DNA from 3 places in the Streptomyces sp. ActVer genome. Region 1 is predicted to be linked to each of the others. Evidence: riboswitches for the same ligand, from Rfam matches in the RefSeq annotation. Region 1 holds a riboswitch; each other region holds the start of a gene.
What was found. Region 1 has a riboswitch for cobalamin ahead of O3Q52_RS34910 (CbtB-domain containing protein). Riboswitches for the same ligand answer to the same signal wherever they lie in the genome.

Region 2: another riboswitch for cobalamin. It lies ahead of metE (5-methyltetrahydropteroyltriglutamate--homocysteine S-methyltransferase); the one in region 1 lies ahead of O3Q52_RS34910 (CbtB-domain containing protein).
Region 3: another riboswitch for cobalamin. It lies ahead of O3Q52_RS05990 (FecCD family ABC transporter permease); the one in region 1 lies ahead of O3Q52_RS34910 (CbtB-domain containing protein).

What each region holds. Positions count from the first base shown of each region.
Region 1 is NZ_JAPWHT010000284.1:2,903-10,041, reverse strand. Features, by position in the region: gene O3Q52_RS34920 (acyl-CoA dehydrogenase family protein) at 1-980, opposite strand, end outside; gene O3Q52_RS34915 (CbtA family protein) at 1,208-1,978, opposite strand; gene O3Q52_RS34910 (CbtB-domain containing protein) at 2,008-2,232, opposite strand; cobalamin riboswitch at 2,268-2,410, opposite strand; gene O3Q52_RS34905 (histidine phosphatase family protein) at 2,541-3,167, shown strand; gene O3Q52_RS34900 (four-helix bundle copper-binding protein) at 3,211-3,603, opposite strand; gene O3Q52_RS34895 (right-handed parallel beta-helix repeat-containing protein) at 3,843-5,027, shown strand; gene O3Q52_RS34890 (glycoside hydrolase family 43 protein) at 5,220-6,548, shown strand; gene O3Q52_RS34885 (MMPL family transporter) at 6,691-7,139, opposite strand, start outside.
Region 2 is NZ_JAPWHT010000321.1:2,918-10,056, forward strand. Features, by position in the region: gene O3Q52_RS37200 (TetR/AcrR family transcriptional regulator) at 1-582, shown strand, start outside; gene O3Q52_RS37205 (TetR/AcrR family transcriptional regulator) at 674-1,318, shown strand; gene bla (class A beta-lactamase) at 1,571-2,446, shown strand; gene metE (5-methyltetrahydropteroyltriglutamate--homocysteine S-methyltransferase) at 2,517-4,838, opposite strand; cobalamin riboswitch at 5,000-5,224, opposite strand; gene meaB (methylmalonyl Co-A mutase-associated GTPase MeaB) at 5,622-6,608, opposite strand; gene scpA (methylmalonyl-CoA mutase) at 6,614-7,139, opposite strand, start outside.
Region 3 is NZ_JAPWHT010000021.1:34,067-41,205, reverse strand. Features, by position in the region: gene O3Q52_RS06015 (DUF4184 family protein) at 1-241, opposite strand, end outside; gene O3Q52_RS06010 (hypothetical protein) at 398-1,276, opposite strand; gene O3Q52_RS06005 (PadR family transcriptional regulator) at 1,273-1,611, opposite strand; gene O3Q52_RS06000 (ABC transporter substrate-binding protein) at 1,661-2,659, opposite strand; partial or broken gene O3Q52_RS05995 (ABC transporter ATP-binding protein) at 2,668-3,274, opposite strand; partial or broken gene O3Q52_RS05990 (FecCD family ABC transporter permease) at 3,275-4,126, opposite strand; cobalamin riboswitch at 4,246-4,389, opposite strand; gene O3Q52_RS05985 (hypothetical protein) at 4,620-5,216, shown strand; gene O3Q52_RS05980 (N-formylglutamate amidohydrolase) at 5,382-6,197, shown strand; gene O3Q52_RS05975 (VOC family protein) at 6,306-6,731, shown strand; gene O3Q52_RS05970 (hypothetical protein) at 6,744-7,130, opposite strand.

The DNA.
Region 1 (7,139 bases):
GAGCCGTACACCTTGACCGCGGAGGCGTCCTGTGGGGTGAGCGTGCCCTCCTGGACGGCGTTCACCATCTGCCAGTTGAGGAGTTTCATCGCGTCGAGCTTCGTGTGGGTCTGGGCGAGGCGGCGGCGCACCCAGGGGAGGTCGACGACGCGGCGGCCGTCGGCGAGCTTGGTCTCCATGGCCCAGCGCTGTACGTCGTGCAGCGCGCGGATGGCCATGGTGCCGTGTGCGGCGAGGGTGACCCGCTCGTGGTTGAGCTGGTTGGTGATCAGCCGCCAGCCCTTGTTCTCCTGGCCGACCCGGCGGGACGCGGGGACGCGGATGTTCTCGTAGTAGCTCGCGGTGGTGTCGTGCGAGGCGAGCGTGTTGATGATCGTGCAGGAGTAGCCGGGGTCGGAGGTCGGCACGAGGAGCATGGTGATGCCCTTGTGCGGCGGGTCGTCGGGGTCGGTGCGGACGGCGAGCCACACCCAGTCGGCGGTGTCGCCGTTGGTCGTCCAGATCTTCTGGCCGTTGACCGTGTAGTGGCCGGTGTCCTCGTCGCCCTCCCTGACCGCCTTGGTCTTCAGGGCGGCCAGGTCCGTACCCGCGTCGGGTTCGCTGTAGCCGATCGCGAAGTCGAGCTCGCCGGACAGGATCTTCGGCAGGAAGTACCCCTTCTGCTCGTCGGTGCCGAACTGCATGATCGTCGGCCCGACCGTGTTGAGCGCCATCAGCGGCAGCGGTACGCCGGCCTGGGCTGCCTCGTCGAAGAAGATGAACTGTTCCATCGGGGACAGACCGCGCCCGCCGTACTCCTTCGGCCAGCCCACGCCGAGCCAGCCGTCGGAACCGAGCCGGCGGATGGTCTCTCGGTAGAAGCGCTTCTGCGCCGCCGGGTCGCCGTAGCGGGCGTACACGTCGACGGGGACCAACTCGGTGAAGTAGGCGCGCAGTTCGGTGCGCAACCGCTGCTGCTCCGGCGTGTATTCGAGATGCACGGCGCCTCCTGGCTCCCACTGGCCCGCTCGTTCGGCCACCCGGACCTGACGGCGCACACCGTAGAACGTGTTCCAGAAATTGGGAATGCCGGTGACGTACGCACCTGACGGACGCACGCCTGCGCACTCATACGAAGGGCCCCGGGAATGTGCTCCAGGGGCCCTTCGGTGTGCAACCGGTCAGCGTGTGACCGGTCAGTATGCGAACGGGTCAGCGCCTGAACGGGTCAGTGCGCGACGGGAGTTGCCCGCCCTTCGGCCGCTTTGTCATCCTCGGCCCGGGCCGGCTTGGGAGCCAGCACGCGCTCCGCGAGCAGCCCGAAGACCAGGCCGTACGCGGTCCACAGGGTCACCTGGATGGCCAGGGTCGCCAGTCGGTACTGCCACAGCAGGATCGCCGGGAAGCCTTCCGGCGCCTCGTGGAAGGACGGCAGGAACGCGTACGCCAGGCCGACGGCCAGGACGAAGAACCCGCCTGCCGCGAGCGTGGCGTTCCAGTTGCCCAGGCGCGGTGCGAGGCGTTTGCCGAGGATCACCGCGGCGACGGCCAGCAGCACGCTGAGCACGATCATCAGGAGGAACAGCGCGGTGCGCTGGTTGAGGGTCTCGGGGTCGCTGACGGCGGGCGGGTTCGCCGGGTACTTGAGGAACGGCACCAGGTAGACCGCGACCAGACCGGCGCCCGCGAGCAGCAGCGCGCTGGCGCGCGGCCCGAAGCGGCCGATCCTGCCGAGCGCGAAGCAGTACGCGAGAGCGGCGATGCCGCCGAACGCGACCCCGTAGACGAGGACGCCGGTGGACAGACCACCGGTGGACTGCATCGCACGGGAGACGAGTTCATCGCCGCCGTGCCCGGGGGCGTGGGCCTCCTCGAACGCGATGGCATCGTCCACACGAGGTTCACCCAGGAAGTAGGCGACGACCAGGGCGAGCACGCCCGCGGCAAGACCCGCGAGCATGCCACGCACCAGGAGATTTCTGACGGTGACGGAGTTCATTGAGTTGTCCTGTCGGTTCTGTGTCGCCGTCAGTGGCAGGGGAAGCCGAGCAGGTGGCGGGCGTCGTGCACCCACTCGTGCACGCCTTCGCCTGAGACCAGGGAGGTGGCGCCCTGTTCGGCGCCGACGAAGTAGAGCAGCACCAGCATCAGGATGCCGAGGAAGACCGCCCAGGGAGCGATCGCGCCGATCGGCAGCTTTGCGGGTACGTCGGGGGTGGTTACGGTCGGCTGAGCGACGGCGGACTGCGCCATGGCAGGACCTCCTGGGGGAACTCGCGTCCCATCTCGGTGGTGCACAGGACGACGGCCACGGGTCTGACTTGCTCGACCTGCGCCTCCCCTGGTGGGAGGCGGTTGTGCGGGGCTTACAGTGGCGCGACCGTGCCGGATTCTCACCGGCTTCCGTCGTACCGTCGTCAATATCGACGAGAAGGTACCGCGAAGTGGAGGCGCAGCCAAGGGCGCACGGAATGCCGGGGGCGCGCCGGCGCCCTGGTCACGCCCCCAATTCCCGGTACGGACAGGGGTGTTGAGCACGTGTGGAACGCGAGGGCGGGCCGATGACCAGCCGAGTGATGTTGATCTCACCAGCGATGAGCGCGGCGTTGCGGGAGGCGCGTTTCGACGACGGATGCCCCCTGGACCCGGCCGGGCTGCGGCTCGCCGAGGCTGCCACGGGCTCGCTGTCGGCCGCCGACCAGGTCCTGGTCTCGCCCACCGTCCGCTGCCGGGAGACGGCGGCGGCCCTCGGGCTCGACGCCCTCGCCTTCACCGAGCCGCCGGAGCTGTCCGGCCTGGACGTGGGCCGCTGGCGCGGGGCGACGCTCGCCGAGGTGAGCGCCGACGAGCCGGAGGCCGTGGGGCGCTGGCTGGCGGACCCGTCGTCCGCCCCGCACGGCGGCGAGTCGGTGGCCGGGCTGTGCGAGCGCGTCGCGAAGTGGCTGGAGACGGCGGCGGATCCGAGTTCCGGGGCTTCAGGGTCTGGCTCGACCGAGGGTTCAGGAGCAGGCTCCGTGCGGATCATCGCCGTCGTCGAGCCGGAGATCGTACGGGCCGGGGTGGTGCGGGCGCTCGGGGCCCCGGAGTCGGCGTTCTGGCGTGTCGACGTGCCGCCGTTGGTCGTGACGGAGTTCAGCGGGCGGGCCGGGCGCTGGAACGTACGGGTCGGGCGGGCGCTCGGGGAGTGAGGCGACGGCGGGCGCCCGGCTGAACGGCGTTACAAAGGGAACCTCACCTCAGCACGGCGAGGAACTCCGTGCAGGCGCGTGCGCAGTCGCGGCAGGCCTCGGCGCCCTTCTCGGCGCCGGGGCTGCCGTCGAAGACCTGGGCGGTCTCCAGGCAGACGGCACGACACCACTCCACCTGGGCGCGCATCGCGGCCTCGGCCTGCGTGGTCTGCTCGGCCAGGGCGCGGCAGGTCGCGTCGCAGACCTCGGCGCAGAGGATGCCCTTGCGCCTCAACTGCTGCTGGTCGTCGGGGCCGTCGAGTTCGGCGAGGCTCGCGCGCAGGGCGCAGATCCGTGCGCACTCGGTACAGGCCTGCGCACAGGCGAACCGGTCCTCGAGGAAACGAACGAGTTCCTGTTGCTCTGTCAGTGACACGCGGTTCGGGTAGCCGGGCATCGCCACGCCAAACCCGCCTGCGCACCGGACCGCGGAGCCAGAAGTGGCCGAGCATGTCGAAGTTATTGACGTGGTCACGACCGCACTCTACGTTCTGACCGGTTTACCGAACTATGTTCGGTATATCGATCCGTTCGTGGCGGGTGCGCACACCCCGGCAACCAACCCGGTGTGTGCGACCACTGACCCGCGACAACCTTCGGATCGGCAGACAAGGAGGCCTCGTGCGCATCGCGGGCATGCTCACCGGGACAGCGTTGAGTGCCGTGTTGGCGACGATGGTGCTACCGACCCCGGCAGCCGCGGCGTCGACCATCGTCGTGGCCGTCAACGGGAACGACTCGGCCGCCGGCACCCTCGACCAACCGCTGCGGACCATCCAGAAAGCCGTCGACAGGGCGAAGGCGGGCGACACCGTCCTTGTACGGGGCGGCACTTACGCCCTGACCGACAACGTCACGATCACCACCTCGGGCACGGCGTCGCAGCCGATCTCCCTCGGCTCCTACCAGGGCGAGCGCGTCGTCATCGACGGCGAACAGCTGCCGGCCAGCCACACACCGGTCGGCGGCAGCATCCCGCGGGCCGAGCGCGGGGCCGTCCACCAGGAGGCCTCCTTCTGGAAGGTCTCCGGTCTGGAGATCGTCAACGGCCCGTACGGCTTCTACTGCGACGGCTGCAACAACAACGTGTTCTCCCGCCTCACCACGCACGACAACTACGAGTCCGGCTTCCAGCTCCAGGGCGCCTCCGCGGGCAACCAGATCCTGAACCTGGACAGTTACGGCAACCGTGACCCGCGCAAGAACGGCGAGAGCGCGGACGGGCTGGCCATCAAGGAGGGCAGCGGGAGCGGCAACGTCGTGCGGGGCGCACGGCTGTGGAACAACGTCGACGACGGTTACGACGCCTGGAAGTTCACCTCACCGATCGTCGTCGAGAACACGATCGCGTACGGCAACGGCTTCAACCGGTGGAACTTCCCGGACTTCGCGGGCGACGGCAACGGCTTCAAGCTGGGCGGCGGGAGCCCGGCACCGGCGGTGGCCCACACCCTGCGCAACTCGCTCGCGTACCGGAACGCGGCGCACGGAGTCACCGACAACGGCAATCCGGGCGCGCTCGCCCTCAGCCGCACCACCACGTTCCGCAACGCGGGCACGGGCTTCGACGCCGACGGCTCGGGCGGAAAGGCGGTCCTCACCGCCAACCTGTCCGTCGCGGACGCACGGGCCGCGGCACTCGGCTCCGGCACCACGTCCACGGGCAACTCCTGGAATCTGGACGGAACTTGGGACGACTCGTCGGTCGTGAGCACGAACACGGACGCCATCACAGGACCGCGTTCGTCCGACGGCTCCCTGCCGCCCGCCCGGGACCTGCTCGTCCCGAAGAACGGCGCGGCCGTCGGAGCCCGCTTCTGAACCACCCCGTGGGCCCCGGGACGGACGACCCCGGGGCCCACGGGACTGGCACAACCAGCAGCACCAGCGCAGTCCGAACGAGGAGAGCCGCACATGATCACGCCAGAGAACCCCTGCAGACCCGTCACCTCCGCCGACGCGACCGGCGCTTCCCGCCCCTTCGCGCCCTCCCGCCGGAGCCTGTTGCGGGCGATGGCCGCGCTGCCGGTCTCGGCGCTCGTCGTGGGCGGGCTGCCCGGTCTGCTCGGCACGGCCTTCGCGGCCGCGCCGCCCCGCGGATCGGCCACGCGCTACACCATCGTGCCGTTCCTCAACAGCAACGACGGCACGGTGAACGTCTACCAGTCCGACGACGCGACGGACTTCCGGCTCCTCAAGGCTTCCGCGTACACGCCGCCCGCGGGCCGCATCCGCGACGCCAGCGTGTTCAAGCACACCGACGGCTACTACTACATCACCTACACCACGCACACCTGGCAGGACACCAGCACCACCATCGGCTTCGCCCGCAGCTCGGACCGCAGCAACTGGACCTTCCTGTACGACTACACCGTGCCGATCGCGAACCTGTCGCGCGCCTGGGCGCCCGAGTGGTTCGTCGACAGCGACGGCAGCGTCAACATCATCGTGTCCTGCTCGGTGACCAGCAACGAGTGGATCTTCACCCCGTATCTGCTCAAGGCCACCAACTCCGCGCTCACCGGCTGGACTTCACCGGTGGCACTGTCCGGCATCGGCGCCAACCACATCGACACGTTCATCGTGAAGATCGGCTCGACCTACCACGCCTTCACGAAGAACGAGACGTCCAAGTACATCGAGTACGCCACCAGCACCGCGCTCGCCGGCCCGTACACGATCAGCAGGACGGGGAACTGGGCCGGCTGGGGCGGCACTCGGGAGGGGGCCGCGCTGATACAGCTCGACAACGGCGCGTGGCGGATCTTCTTCGACGGATACGGCGACGGCAGTTACTACTACAGCGACAGCTACGACACCTTCGCCACCTGGAGCGCGCCGAAGGCACTGCCGGGCATTTCGGGGACGGCACGCCACTTCACGGTGCTCAAGGAGACGGTGTCCAGTGGCGTGACCCTGCCGACGGGCGTCACCCGCTACCTCCAGTCGGGCAACTTCACCACCCGCCACTGGCAGGAACAGTCCGCCCTGCTCAACCTCCCCGTGCTGACCAGTTCCAGCATGACCGCGGAGAAGCAGGCGTCCACCTTCACGATCGTGGCGGGCCTCGCCGACTCGAACGGCTACTCGTTCCGCAACGCGGCCGGCAACTACCTGCGGCACTGGGACTTCCGGGGCCGCTTCGACGCCAACGACGGCTCGTCGACCTTCGCCAGGGACGCCACCTTCATCGCCCGCACCGGCACCTCCGTACGCCTGGAGTCGTACAACTACCCCGGCTACTACCTGCGCCACTACAACTACCAACTCCGCGTCGACCCGTCGAACGGCACGGACCTGTTCCGCCAGGACAGCTCGTTCGTGGCGGTGACACCCTTCTGATCCGATGTGTGTGGGGACCCTGCCGGGCAGGGTCCCCACACACATCGCGTGCACACTCACGGCGGCTGACCGCGGGGCAGCAACAGCCTGCAGGGCAGGGGTTGCCCGCGGTCACCGCCCGAGCCCAGCAGGGGGGTGGTCGTCAGCTGTCCGCGGGTCGTTCGAGCGCCACCTTGGGCAGTCGCCGGGCGAGCGGGGCGGGCAGCCACCAGGCCCGCCTGCCCAGCAGTTGCATGACGGCGGGGACGATCAGGCAACGAATGACCAACGCGTCCACCAGGATCGCCACGGCGAGGCCCAGCCCGAACTGTTGGAGCATCCGGTCGGGACTCAGCATGAAGGCGCCGAACACCACGATCATGATGGCTCCGGCCGCCGTGATCACCTTGCCGGTGGTGGCCAGTCCTTCCCGCACCGCGAGGGAGTGGTCCTTCGTGCGCTCCCACTCCTCGTGGATCCGTGAGACCAGGAACACCTCGTAGTCCATGGACAGTCCGAACACGATGGCGAAGATCAGCACGGGGAGGAAGGCTTCGATCGGCCCCTGCTGCACCCCGAACCAGCCGTACTGGAACACCAGGGTCATGGCGC
Region 2 (7,139 bases), on a different contig from region 1:
CGTCAGGCGCTCGTGCGCGCGGCCCGGCAGATCCTCGCCGAGAACGGCGACACCGGCGTGAGCATCCAGGCGATCGCGGAGCGCGCGGACGTGGGGTTCGGCTCCTTCTACAACCACTTCGCGTCGAAGGCGGAGCTGTTCGACGCGGCGGTCGTGGACGCGCTGGAGGAGTTCGGCCAGGCCTTCGACGAGCACCTGAGCGGGATCGACGACCCGGCGGAGCTGGTGGCGGCGGGCTTCAGGCTCAGCGCCAGAATGGCCGACTCGCATCCGGAGCTGATGCAGGTTCTGCGCCGCCGGGGGCTTGAGCACCTCCACTCCGACCGCGGCCTCGCTCCCCGCGCCCTGCGCGACCTGGAGGCCGGCGTCGCCTCCGGCCGTTTCTCGCCCGTCGATCCGACCGTCGCGCTGTCCGCGCTGGGCGGGACCCTGCTGTCCCTGGTGGAGCTGAGATTCACCCGCCCGGACATGGACGGCGACGAGGCCGCCGTGAACCTGGCCGAGATGGTCCTGCGCATGCTGGGCGTCCCGGCCGACGACGCCCACGACGTCGCCCGGCGGCCACTCCCCGACCTCGCCTGACGAACGGGTCCGGGCAGGCCCAGGAGCCGTAGCGCTCCACCGTGGGAGAATCGGAGAGCCCTTCCGCCCCCTGCATCCGCGAGGACGTGCCGTGCCCAAGCCCGTGGTCCGTGAGCCGTTGCGAAGCAATTCGCGTTCCAACCGGGCCCGCATCCTCGCCACCGCCCGACAGGAGCTCGGACGAAACCCCGACGTCACCCTGGAGGAGATCGCCCGGGCGGCAGGCGTGGTCCGCCGTACGCTCTTCGGGCACTTCCCGGGGCGCGCGGCCCTGCTGGACGCTCTCGCGGAGGAGGCGTCCGAGGCCCTGCGAGGCGTCGTGGCCCGCTTGCCGGACGCGGCCGAGGCGCCCGATCGTGCGTTCGCGCGGTTCGTTCTGGCGATCTGGTCGGTGGGAGACCGCTACCGGCTGCTCCTGGCACTCGCCCGCCAGGATCTGGGCGTGGAGCGGGTGTCCGAGGTGCTGGCCCCGGCCCGGGACGTGGCGACGGCCGTCCTCGAACGAGGGCAGCGCGCGGGTGTGTTCCACGATCACCTTCCGGCGGTGGTCCTCAGTTCCGGCCTGGAGGCCCTGGCCATCTCCCTGCTCGAAAGCGTCAACACGGGAGCATGGGAGGACGACGGGACACGGACCGCCATCGCCACGCTGGTCGCGGCGGGCGTACCGGAGAAGGAGGCGTCCGCGGTCGTCGAGAGCGTGGCGTCGGAGGAACGCGCCGAGGCCGCCGACGCGTAGGGGGCACCCGCGCTCTGTGTCGTACGAGCCCGCGTGGACCCCTATGGGCTCATATCGGGCCGTATGGAGCCCGAGGCAACCGGTTCGTCCTGTCGTGGCGTCTTGATCATCGAAAGGGAAGTCACGCCCGCACGAACAGGAAGTACGGCTTTGGACACCACAGGATCCCGCTCCGGTCCCAGCTCCAGTTCCAGTTTCGGTCCCGGCTCTCGTGCCGCCCGCTTCAGCTCACGCCCGAGCCGCCGCACGGCACTGGCTCTCGGTGCTGGAGCAGCGCTGGCGGTCGCCGTCCCGACCGCGGCGCACGCCTCGGCCCCCGGCGGAGAGCGCCTCACCGGACAGATGGGTGACCTGGAGCGGGAGTACTCCGCACGCCTCGGGATCTTCGCCCACGACACGGCCACGGGCCGGACCGTGGCCTACCGCGCCGACGAACGCTTCCCGATGTGCTCGGTGTTCAAGACGCTCACGGCCGCGGCCGTCCTGAGGGACCTCGACCGCGACGGCGAGTTCCTGGCCCGGCGCATCCGGTACACCAAGGAGTACGTCACGGCCTCGGGCTACGCCCCGGTCACAGGCACGGACGAGAACGTCGCGAATGGCCTGACGGTCGAGGAGCTGTGCTCCGCCGCCGTCTCCCAGAGCGACAACGGCGCCGCGAACCTCCTCCTGCGCGAGCTGGGCGGACCGACCGCGATCACCTGGTTCGCCCGCTCGACCGGGGACAGGATCACCAGGCTCGACCGCTGGGAGCCCGAGCTGAACTCGGCGGAACCCTGGCGGAAGGCCGACACCACCAGCCCGCGCGCCATCGGGCAGACCAGCGCGCGGCTCGTGATCGGCAGGGCGCTCCCGGCCGAGGACCGCGAACGGCTGACCGGGTGGCTGATCGCCAACACCACCAACACCGAGCGCTTCCGCGCCGGACTGCCCAGCGACTGGACCCTCGCGGACAAGACCGGTGGCGGTTCGTCGTACGGGGTCGCCAACGACGTGGGTGTCGTATGGCCTCCCGGCCGTCCGCCCCTGGTGCTGTCCGTCCTGTCGACCAAGTACGCCGCCGACGGACCCCAGGAGAACCCGCTGGTCGCCCGGGCGGCCGCGCTGGTGGCGGCAGAACTCACCTGACGGGGCAGGCCCTCAGAGGTGACGGCCGGGGACACGGGTGTCCCCGGCCGGTCGGATCGGATCAGCCGGGTCAGTCGGCGGTGGGCAGTTCGGCGCGTACCGCGTGCGCTGCCGCGACCAGGTTGTCCAGGGAGGCTCGGGTCTCGGGCCAGCCGCGGGTCTTCAGGCCGCAGTCGGGGTTGACCCAGAGCCGTTCGGCAGGGATGGCCTCAAGTCCCTTGCGCAGCAGGGCGGCTGCCTCGTCCGTGCTGGGCACGCGCGGGGAGTGGATGTCGTAGACGCCGGGTCCGGCCTCGCGCGGATAGCCGTGCGAGGCCAGTTCGCGGGCGACCTGCATGTGGGAGCGGGCGGCCTCCAGGCTGATGACGTCCGCGTCGAGGTCGTCGATCGCCTGGACGATGTCGCCGAACTCGGCGTAGCACATGTGGGTGTGGATCTGGGTGTCCGGCCGGACCCCGGCGGTGGTGAGGCGGAACGCCTCGGTGGCCCACGCCAGATAGCCGGGGCGGTCGGCGGTGCGCAGCGGCAGGGTCTCGCGCAGCGCCGGTTCGTCGACCTGGATGACCGAAGTCCCGGCCGTCTCAAGGTCGTTGACCTCGTCACGCAGGGCGAGGGCGACCTGGCGGGCGGTGTCGCCGAGCGGCTGGTCGTCGCGGACGAAGGACCAGGCGAGCATGGTGACCGGCCCCGTGAGCATGCCCTTGACGGGGCGCGGGGTCAGGGACTGGGCGTACGTCGTCCAGCGCACCGTCATCGGTTCGGGGCGGGAGATGTCGCCGGCCAGGATCGGCGGACGGACGTAACGGGTGCCGTAGGACTGCACCCAGCCGTGCTGCGTCGCGAGGTACCCCGTCAGCTGCTCGGCGAAGTACTGGACCATGTCGTTGCGTTCGGCCTCGCCGTGCACGAGGACGTCCAGGCCGGTCTTCTCCTGGAAGGAGATGACCTCCTGGATCTCGGCCCTGATGCGCTCCTCGTAGCCGGCCGTGTCGATGCGCCCGGCGCGCAGGTCGGCGCGGGCGACGCGCAGTTCGGCGGTCTGCGGGAAGGAGCCGATGGTGGTGGTCGGCAGGAGGGGCAGACCGAGGTGGGCGCGCTGTGCGGCGGCGCGTTCGCCGTACGGCTGGGAGCGGCGGGTGTCGGCGTCCGTGACCGCACCGACCCGCGCCCGTACGGCCGGGTCACGGGTGATGGGCGAGTTCGCGCGGGAGGCCAGGGCGGCCCGGTTGGCGGCGAGTTCGCCGGTGATCGATCCCGTGCCCTTGGCGAGCCCCTTGGCGAGGGTGACGATCTCGGCCGTCTTCTGCCGGGCGAAGGCGAGCCAGCGCAGGATCTGCGGCTCGATGTCCCGTTCGGCGGTGGCGTCGAGCGGCACGTGGAGCAGCGAGCAGGACGCGGCCACGTCGACCCGGTCGGCCAGCCCGAGCAGGGTACCGAGCGTGGCGAGGGACTTGGTGAGGTCGTTGACCCAGATGTTGCGGCCGTTGACCATGCCCGCGACCAGGCGCTTGCCGGGCAGTCCGCCCACGGCGGCGAGCGCGTCCAGGTTGGCGGCGGCGGCCTCGGTGAAGTCGAGTGCGAGGCCCTCGACCGGGGCCTTGGCGAGGACGAGCAGCGCGTCGCCGAGCTGGTCGAAGTAGGAGGCGATCAGGACCTTGGGGCGGTCGGTGAGCGCGCCGAGGTCGCGGTAGGCGCGCATGGCGGCGCTCAGTTCGGCCGGGGTGCGGTCCTGGACCAGGGCGGGTTCGTCGAGCTGTACCCATTCCGCGCCCGCGGCCCGCAGGTCGGTGAGGACTTCGGCGTATACCGGCAGCAGTCGGTCGAGGAGGGTCAGGGGGTCGAAGTCGGCGGCCACACCGGGCGCGGGCTTGGCGAGCAGGAGATAGGTGATGGGGCCTACCAGGACCGGCCGGGCGGTGAGGCCCAGGTCGAGGGCTTCGCGGAGCTCGGTGACCTGCTTGGCGGAGTCGGCGGTGAAGACGGTGTCCGGGCCCAACTCCGGGACCAGGTAGTGGTAGTTGGTGTCGAACCACTTCGTCATCTCCAGCGGCGCCACGTCCTGGGTGCCGCGGGCCATCGCGAAGTAGCCGTCGAGCGCGTCGGCCTCGACCGCGGCGCGGTGGCGCCCGGGGATCGCGCCGACCATGACGCTGGTGTCCAGGACATGGTCGTAGTACGAGAAGTCGCCGGTCGGCACTTCGTGGATGCCGGCCTCGGCCAACTGCCGCCAATTGGTGCGGCGCAGTTCGGCGGCGGTGGCCCGGAGGGCGTCGGCGTCGACGCGGCCCTTCCAGTACCCCTCGATCGCCTTCTTCAGTTCCCGGCCCCTGCCCTGGCGGGGGTAGCCGTACACGGTGGCCCGTGCCGCCGCGGCTGCGGACTTCGATGTCACGGAACTCTCCTTCGCGAGATGTCTCCCTGAGATCCCGGGACGGACGTGAGCGCGAAGGGGTGACGCACCCGGCAGAGGCACCTCGCGCGGCAAGGCGCGGTCGTCCACCGGACATGTACGCCGACCCGCCCACGAGGTCACCGGGATGTCCGTACGCGATCGGTCGCGTACGGGCAGATGGCAGGTCTTCGGACTCGCGAGCACGCCCTCCGTACGGAGGGCACCTACTGGCCGTCGCTTCCCAGGTCCCGCTTCTCGGGGCCCAGTGCGTATGACGGCGGTCGTTCCCGCTCACCGCTGCGGGGCAGTCCCGGATTCCCACCGGGTTCCCTCTTGCGACGCATCCCGTCTGGCGGACGGGGCGAACCAGCTGCACCGGCCAGCCTAGGGGGCGCGACCCCGCGACGTGGAACTTTGCCCATATGCCGGACGGTCGTACGAGGCAACGCCCAGGTGAACCGGACGGGTGGCGCCCCACTCCTGTGGCGCCGCCCGACTGGTCCCCCAACTGCCACCGGCCCCTCAGCCGGTGGCGGACCCGGGCCCCTCAGCCCTGGTCGTACACGTGGAACCCGCGAACGCCTCGACTGCCCCCAGCGCGCCGCACCGCCCCTGGGGCGCCCGCCGCGGATCGGCCAGAACAGCAGCACGTTCGTCCCGTACCCGGTGGCGCACCGGCCGGAGTGAACACGCGTTGCGACGCCCACTCCGACCCGGTGCTGCTCAGTCCGCCCCGGTCCCGCTCAGTCCGCCGCGCTCCGGCTCAGTCCGTCTCGCTCCGGCTCAGTGCGTCTCGCCGCCGAACGCCCGCAGAATGCGCTCGGCGGCGAGCGTGGCCGTCAACTCGCCGTCCCTGACCTGCTGTTCGAGGTCGGGTCCGAGGGCGCGTACGGCGGGGTCGGCGTGCAGGCGGCCGAGGAGTTCGTCGCGCACCATCGTCCAGGTCCAGTCGACCTGCTGGTCACGGCGTTTGGCGGCGAGGCGGCCGGTCGAGTCGAGGAGCGCACGGTGCTGTTCGAGGCGCTCCCAGACCGTGTCCAGGCCGGTCGACTCACGGGCGCTGCAACTCAGCACCGGTGGCGTCCAGGCGGCGTCGGCGGGATGCATCAGCCGCAGTGCGCCCGCCAACTCCCTTGCCGCGCCCCGGGCTTCCCGCTCGTGCAGTCCGTCCGCCTTGTTGACGGCGATCACGTCGGCCAGCTCCAGGACACCCTTCTTGATGCCCTGCAACTGGTCCCCGGTCCGGGCGAGGGTGAGGAGCAGGAAGGAGTCGACCATGTTCGCGACGGCGGTCTCGGACTGGCCGACGCCGACCGTCTCCACGAGTACGACGTCGTAACCGGCCGCCTCCATCACCACGATCGACTCCCGGGTCGCCTTCGCGACTCCGCCGAGCGTGCCCGCGGTCGGGGAGGGCCGGATGAAGGCCGCCGGATCGACGGCCAGCCGCTCCATACGCGTCTTGTCGCCCAGGATGGACCCGCCCGTCCGGCTCGACGACGGGTCGACGGCGAGCACCGCGACCCGGTACCCGAGCGAGGTGAGCAGCGTGCCGAACGCGTCGATGAACGTCGACTTGCCCACGCCCGGCACACCGCTGATGCCGATCCGCCGCGCCTTCCCGCTGTGCGGCAGCAGCTCGGTCAGCAACTCCTGTGCCATCTCCCGGTGTTGGGGCCTCGTCGACTCGACGAGCGTGATGGCGCGCGCCACCAGCGCCCGCTTCCCGTCGAGCACGCCCTTCACATAGGTGTCGAGGTCGATCGCCATGGGGCTCAGAGGCCGTGGCCGAGGTCGGTGGCCAGGCGCTCGACCAGGTCGTACGCCGCGTCCGGGATCACCGTCCCGGGCGGGAAGACGGCCGCGGCGCCCATCTCGATCAGCGTGGGCACGTCCTGCGGCGGAATCACCCCGCCGACCACGATCATGATGTCCTCGCGCCCCTCCTCCGCGAGCGACTCCCTGAGCGCCGGTACGAGGGTCAGGTGTCCGGCGGCCAGCGAGGAGACGCCGACGATGTGCACGTCCGCCTCGACGGCCTGACGGGCCACCTCGCCGGGGGTCTGGAACAGCGGGCCGACGTCGACGTCGAAGCCGAGGTCGGCGAAGGCGGTCGCGATCACCTTCTGGCCGCGGTCGTGGCCGTCCTGGCCCATCTTGGCGACCAGGATGCGCGGGCGGCGCCCCTCGGCCTCCTCGAAGGACTCCACCAGCGTGCGCGTGCGCTCGACGGACGGGGACGCGCCGGCTTCGTTGCGGTACACACCGGAGATCGTACGGATCTGGCTCGCGTGCCGCCCG
Region 3 (7,139 bases), on a different contig from region 1:
GCAGCATCCGGTAGACGGCGACCAAGCCGACGGCAGGGGGCAGGTTGACCAACAGGCCCGCATCGAACGAGTGGGTCTCCGTGGCGTTGAGGAGCGGCCCGTACCAGTCCTGGGAGCTCGTCTCCGATACGCCGATGCGGGCGAGGAAGTACGGGACGTCGGGCGCCACGGAACCCGCGACCAGAGCAGCCGGAACGAACGGTCGGCGCGTCAGCGGCAGTACGGCGGCGGGATGAGACACGGTGAACGGCAATTCGATTGTCTTCTGTCTTCTCTGGCCCGGAGGGACTTCCGAAGGAACTCACGAATAGAACACCGGGGAGAGTATTCACTTCAACGGACTATCGCAAGCGTGGGTGAACCGTCGGCGGCCGTCGGCCTGAGCGATGCGGCTGTGTCAGCGCCGGCGGCGAACCACCTGGAAGCACGCGGTGAGCGCCGCCGTGATGGGCAGCAGGAGGAACAGTCCCAGTACGGGCCGGACTTCGAGCCAGGCATCCGTATAGGCGTGGGCGACCAGAGGCGAAGAGGCCACCGCCATCGCACCGAGCTCACGCAGACCGGAGGAACGCGCGCGCAGAGCGAGGACGGCCCCTGTGAGAGCGAGTACGAGCATCGGCCAGGCGCCATAGTCCGTCGTCACGCCGAAGGCTCCGGTGTCCACGACCACGACGGGAAACCATGCCGCGGCCGCCATCACTCCGGCTGCCGTGGACAGTTGCTTGTCACCGCGTCGGTCAGGAGGGCAGGTGAGCACCGCGGCGGCCGTCAGCAGGGCCGCGGTGACAGGAGCGACCGCACTCTCGCCGGGCGAAGGCGTGGCGACAACCCACTGCACGGCCATCCCCAGCAAGCCGCACACGGTCAGACCCGCACCCGGCAGCCACCGCCCGGTCAAGGCGATGACCGCGCCGAGGCACACCAGCAGTGAGAGCAGCAAGTACAGGGCTCGCGCGCCATCCATCGTGGAGAGCTGGATCCACATCGGGGCGGGCGAGCGAACGAGTCCCGCGTACCAGCGCGTCAGGTGAAGCCCGCTGTCCACCGCACCGGCCGCCAGGGCGAACGGGGCAGCCAGGGCGAAGAAGCGTCCCGCGGGCGACGCCGAGTCGAGGCCCAGTCGAACCCGTACGGCGTGCGCGGCCAGGTCGGCGTCCGCACGCAGCCGGGCCGCGCGCGGCATGTCCGCCGTCATCTCCCGGTGCACATCGACGATTTCCTGCCCGTACGCGGCCCGGTACGCGGCCGGATACAGACGGAGCAGGGGATCGGTCACGTCAGGGCCGCCGCCCCGCCGGTGCCCAGACGTCGCCTGACCTCCCGGGCGGTGGCGGCCAGCCTCTCGGCCTCGGCCTCCAGCCGCTCCCGTCCGGCGGGAGCGAGGGCGAAGATCCGGCGCGCCCGGCCGCCCACCACCTCCTCACGCTCCACCTGGATCAAACCCTCCGCCAACAGCCGGTCCAGCGCCCCGTACAGCGCCCCGGTACGCGGCACCACCCGGCCGTCGGTGATGGCTTTGACCTCCTGGGCGACGGCATATCCGTGCCGAGGCGCATCCGCCAGCGCCGTCAGCAGCAGCAGAGCCAGCTCCTGCATTCCTCGTTCACTCACACCAGCAGAGTATTCCGTCCGACTGACCTTCTTAAGGGCCAGGGCGAGGTCACTCGACCGTCGTCCGCAGGTACGCACCGAGGCGGGCGATGGCCGCGGGGTTCCGGGGGCTCTCGACGAGGTCGACGTAGTCGAGGACGAAGATCCGCCGGTGCTTGACGGCGGAGACGTTGCGCAGCGGGGCGTAGGAGAGCAGGAACTTCTTCTTCTGCTCGGCGCTCACGTCCCCGTAGTTGCAGATCACGATGACATCCGGGTCGCGCTCCACGACGCTCTCCCAGCCGACGGTGGTCCAGGAGTCGGCGATGTCGTGCATGACGTTGACCCCGCCTGCCTCGCTGATGACCTGCTCGGGGGCGGCGTAACGGCCGGACGTGAAGGGCTGGTCCTGCCCGCTGTCGTAGAGGAAGACCTTGGGCCGCTCGGCGCCCTCGGGGGCCTTCGCCCGGACGTCGGCGATCTGCTTCTTGAAGTCGGCGATGAGCGCGGCCGCGCGCTTCTCGACGCCGAACAGCTTTCCGAGGTTGGTGAGGTCGGCGTACAGGGCGTCCAGGGGTGGCATGAGGCCGCGCGAGGTCTTCGTGCGGCCGTTGCGGCAGGACTCGGTGAGGATGTACGAGGGAATGCCGAGCTTCTTCAGCGCCTCGGGGGTGAAGCCGCTGTCGTCGCGGAAGCCGTAGTTCCAGCCGGCGAAGACGAGGTCGGCGCGGGCGTCGAGGACGTTCTCCTTGGTGAGTTGGTCCTTCGACAGCCACTTCACCTTGTCGTAGCCGTCCTTCCAGGGCACGCCGCTGAGATCGCCCTTGTCGTCGGGCATGGCGAACCCGGCCATACGGTCCTCAAGGCCGAGCGCGAACATCAGCTCCGTGATCCCTACGTCGTTCGTGACCACCCGCTCCGGGACCTTGTCGTACGTCGCCTTCCGGCCGCAGTTGGTCAGGCTGACCGACGAGGACTTCGCGTTGTCGGACGACTCGACACTGGCGCCGCAACCGGCGGTCGTGACAGTCGCGGCGAGGCAGAGGGCAGCGGCGAGGAACTTGCGCATGGGGATCCTTACGAGGTGGTGAGCGGGATCCGGTCGAAGAGGAGCTGTACGGCGCCGGTCTCCGGATGCCGTACGGGATGCGCGCGGACCCCGAACACCCCGGCCAGCAGGTCGGGTTGGAGCACGTCGTGCGGCGGTCCCGAGGTGACGATTCGGCCGCCGTCGATGACGTACAGGAGATCGCGCGGCGGCCAGGTTGAGGTCGTGCAGGGCGGCCAGCACGGTCAGGCCGCTGGCCCTGACCAGCGAGAGCACGTCCAACTGGTGCGCGATGTCGAGGTGGTTGGTGGGTTCGTCGAGCACGAGCACCCTGGGTTGCTGGGCGAGGGCGCGGGCGATGAGGACGCGCTGCTTCTCACCGCCGGACAGCGCGAGGAACCCGTGGTCGGCTAGGTGTGTGACACCCGTGCGGGCCATGGCGTCCGCGCACACGGAGCGGTCCCCGGCGGCCGTACGGTCCCGGTGCGGCAGCCGGCCCATGTCGACCACCTCGGCGACGGTGAAGTCGAACTCGGCCGACGACTCCTGCGGCAGTGCGGCCAGCACCCGGGCGGCGGCCCGGGGCGACATGGCGTGCACGTCGTCCCCGTCGAGCCGTATGCTGCCCGCCGCCGGGAGCATCCGCACGACATGCGGCACCATCAGTCCGACGAACCCGATGGCCCCGCTGACCGCGACCACGGTCCCGGTCACAGCCGCGCTGACAAGGAACAACTCCCGGCGCAGCCGCGCCGGTTGGACACCGAGCGCGGCCGAGGTCTCGTCACCCATGGCAAGCGCGTTGAGCGCCTCGGCGCGCCACCGCAGCCACGCCCACCCGGCCGCCACGGTCACGGCGGCGAGCGGCACCTGCGCCCACGTCGCGCCGCCCAGGCTCCCCAGCAGCCACATCATCGCCGACCGGGCCGCCTCGCCCCGGGCCGCGCCGAACACCATCACGGTCGTGACGGCCTCGAAGCCGTACGCCAGAGCCGTCCCCGTCAGGATCAGCCGCAGCGGCGTCAGCCCGTGCGCCGACCGGGCCACGGAGTACACGAGGACCATCGCCGCGAGAGCAGATACGAACGTCGACAGCGACAGCGCCCAAACCCCCAGCCCCGCGAAGGCGCCGAGCAGGATCACGGCGTTGGCGCCCACGGCGGCGCCCGAGGAGATACCCAGCACGAACGGATCGGCGAGCGCGTTGCGCACCATGGCCTGCACCGCCACACCGACGGCCGCGAGCCCCGCTCCGACGACAGCGCCGAGCACGACACGCGGCAGACGGATCTCCCAGACGATGGTGTACGCGGCGACATCCCCGGTATGCACAGTCCTGCCGGTGAACCCGGCCCACAGAAACCGGTTCACGTCGGCCCAGCCGACCCCTGCGGCCCCGAGAGCCACCCCGCACACGATCGACACGAGGAGCAGCAGCCCGAGCCCAACGGCCAACGGCACGACGGATATGCGGCTCGGGCTCGGGATCGGACTTCGGCGCACGGTCGGGGCGGTCCTTCATCTGAGGCCGCCTGAACGTCAAGAAAGGAGGCAGCCCGTACGACACGCAGGCCGTGCGGTCCCCTCTCGCAGTCCACGGCGAGCAGTCAACGGGTCGCACCACCTACGGGCGATCGGGCTCACGCGACGAATCATGGGTTCGCCACGCACACCGTTGCGGGTCAGCGCCGGACTCTCACCGGACTTCCCTCACAGGCAGCGACGGGAGCGTAGCAAACCGGGGAAATGGCGGATGGGCTGGGTCACTTGACGTCGCAGTCAGCGACTGGATACTGGCGGAGGTTCCGACAGCAGTACGCCCGATCGACATCTCGAACAATGCTTGAAATGTCGGCCACGGCGTGGACTGTTCAAGCCGTCATCTCCGCACCCGACAGCCCAACCTCCACATCCCCCCCACACACAGGAGTCATTCTCCATGAGCCCACGACACACCCCGGAGCCCACTGAGCGAGCGACCATGCCCTGGCGAAGGAAGGTGGCCATAGCCGCGCTGACGGGAGCCTTACTGGTCGGGCCCGGCGTCGCGCAGGCCGCACCCCAGGCCGCCCCGGTCCCCAAGGAACAGGTGGCGGCGGCCACCATCACCTGGACCCTCGAACGGGCCGCCAACCCCACGCAGGACCAGCAGACGGCGTACAACCTCATCACGACGGCCATGAACGCCGCGGTGACCCGGTACAACAACGTGAGCGACCTCGGCAAGACCATCACCGTCCGCTACGACCCGGGCGTGCCGACGGCCGACGGCAACATCAACGGAACGATCCGCTTCGGCAACCGCGGCTACATGACCGAGCGGACCGCGCTGCACGAGATCGCCCACACCATCGGCGTGGGCACGAGCTCCGGCTGGTCCTCCCTCGGAGGCAGCGGTACCTGGCGCGGAGCGCAGGCCACGGCCCTCGTCAAGCAGTTCGACGGTTCGGGTGCCACGCTGTCCACCGGCGGCGGCCACTTCTGGCCCTACGGCCTGAACTATGAGAACGAGTTCTCCAGCACGGCGGCCAATCGCCACGTCCAGATCGTCGCCGCCATGGTCCGCGACGGCCTTTAACCCGGACCCTGCTGGAGGGGTGGCCACTTTCGCCGGTCCGCCGCGCGGCCCACGCACCCCTCCAGCTCGGCCGGTTGGTGTAGTAGGAAGGGTCCACATGCCCTGACGCACGACCCGCACCCGCTTCACCACCAACCCCCACGCGCCCGCATCGAGGACTCCTGAATGAACGACGTGTCGGCTTCCCACCGTCTCGTGGCCGGCGCGCCGGACTCCCCTGTGATCCTGCACGTCCCGCACTCCTCGCGGGTGATCCCGCCGGACGTGCGGAGCGGCATCGTGCTCGAAGATGCCGCCCTGGAACGGGAGTTGGACCACATCACCGACTCGCACACCGCCCGGATCGCGGCGACGGCTGCCGAACGCTGCGCCGTGGGGCCCTGGCAGTTCGTCAACCAGTTGTCCCGGCTGGTCGTCGACCCCGAACGGTTCCCGGACAAGCGTGAGGAGATGCTGGCCGTCGGGATGGGCGCGGTCTACACCCGGACAACGCACCGGGAGGACCTCCGCCCGGCCGACCACAACGGACAGCAGCTCGTCGAGCGCTACTTTCGCCCTTACGCGGCCGCTGTCACTGACGCCGTGACACAGCGGCTGGAAGCAGTCGGACGAGCCGTGATCATCGACGTCCACTCCTACCCGACCGAGCGCCTGCCCTACGAACTGCACGGTGACGGCCCCCGCCCGTTCATCTGCCTGGGCCGGGACGCCTTCCACACCCCGGCCGACCTGCTGGCCCACGCCGAGAAGGCGTTCGCGGGCTTCGGCGGCACAGGCATCAACACCCCCTTCGAGGGGACGTACGTCCCGCTGAAGTACTACGGGAACGACCCCCGGGTCAGCGCCCTGATGATCGAGATCCGGCGGGACGTCTACATGACCGAGCCGGGCGGCCCGGCGGGCCCCGGCCTCGACGCCCTCGCGAACGCGCTCGCCGACCTGGTCGGCATGGCGAGTACGGCAGGCGCAATCCGAGCCTGAGAACGCTCCGTGAATCCGCCAGGAACGGGCCGGTTCCACGTCGCGTCCGCCATGGCTCGCCGCTGTCGCCTCCGCCCGCCGGGCCACTGCTCACGGCACAGTGGATCCATGAACGCAGACGACAGAAACATTCTGGCCGGGGCACGTGTGGCGACGAGGCTTCCGGCCCAGGACCTGGACCGGGCACGGCGTTTCTATTCCGAGCAACTGGGTCTGGAGCCCGTCGACGAGCGGCCCGGTGGGCTGTTGTATCGGTGTGGAGGCGTCGATTTCGTCGTGTTCCAATCGACGGGAGCCTCGCCCGGGACCTTCACGCAGATGGCGTTGGAGGTCGACGACATCGAGACAGTCGTGTCGGAACTCAAGCGGCGTGGCGTGGTGTTCGAGGAGGTCGACGCTCCTGGATTCCGCACCAGGAACGGCATCGCCGAGATCGAGGGGAACTACCCGAGCAAGGTCGCACGGGGCGAACGCGGCGCCTGGTTCCGTGACAGCGAGGGAAACCTGCTGGGCATTGGCGAGTTGGTCTTCTGAGCGGGGGTGGGATCAGAAGCGGCCCTTGACCGACGAGTACAGGGTTTCCACGCTGCGCCGGGTGTCGTCACCCCCGCCGATGAAGCTGGTACGGGGGTTGAGACGGAACGTGCTGCCGTCCGCGCGGCGTATGCGGACGTACGTGTTGCCGGTGTAGGCGCCGTTCATGTGCAGCTCATTGGGTCTGTTGCCCAGGGCCACCTCGTCGAGCGGATCCGCCCACAGGAGCCCCTTGTCGCTGACCGACCAGTAGGCGCTCTTGACCAGAAGCACCCGACGGTCGGTCACCCCGAGGACGGCACGCCGGAAACCGGCACCGAGGTACCCGGACAGCGCCACCTTCAATGTCTCCTTTCGTAGATGGGGGTGCAGGGCTCGCTTCAGCTCGGACTCGATCATGAGGACCCT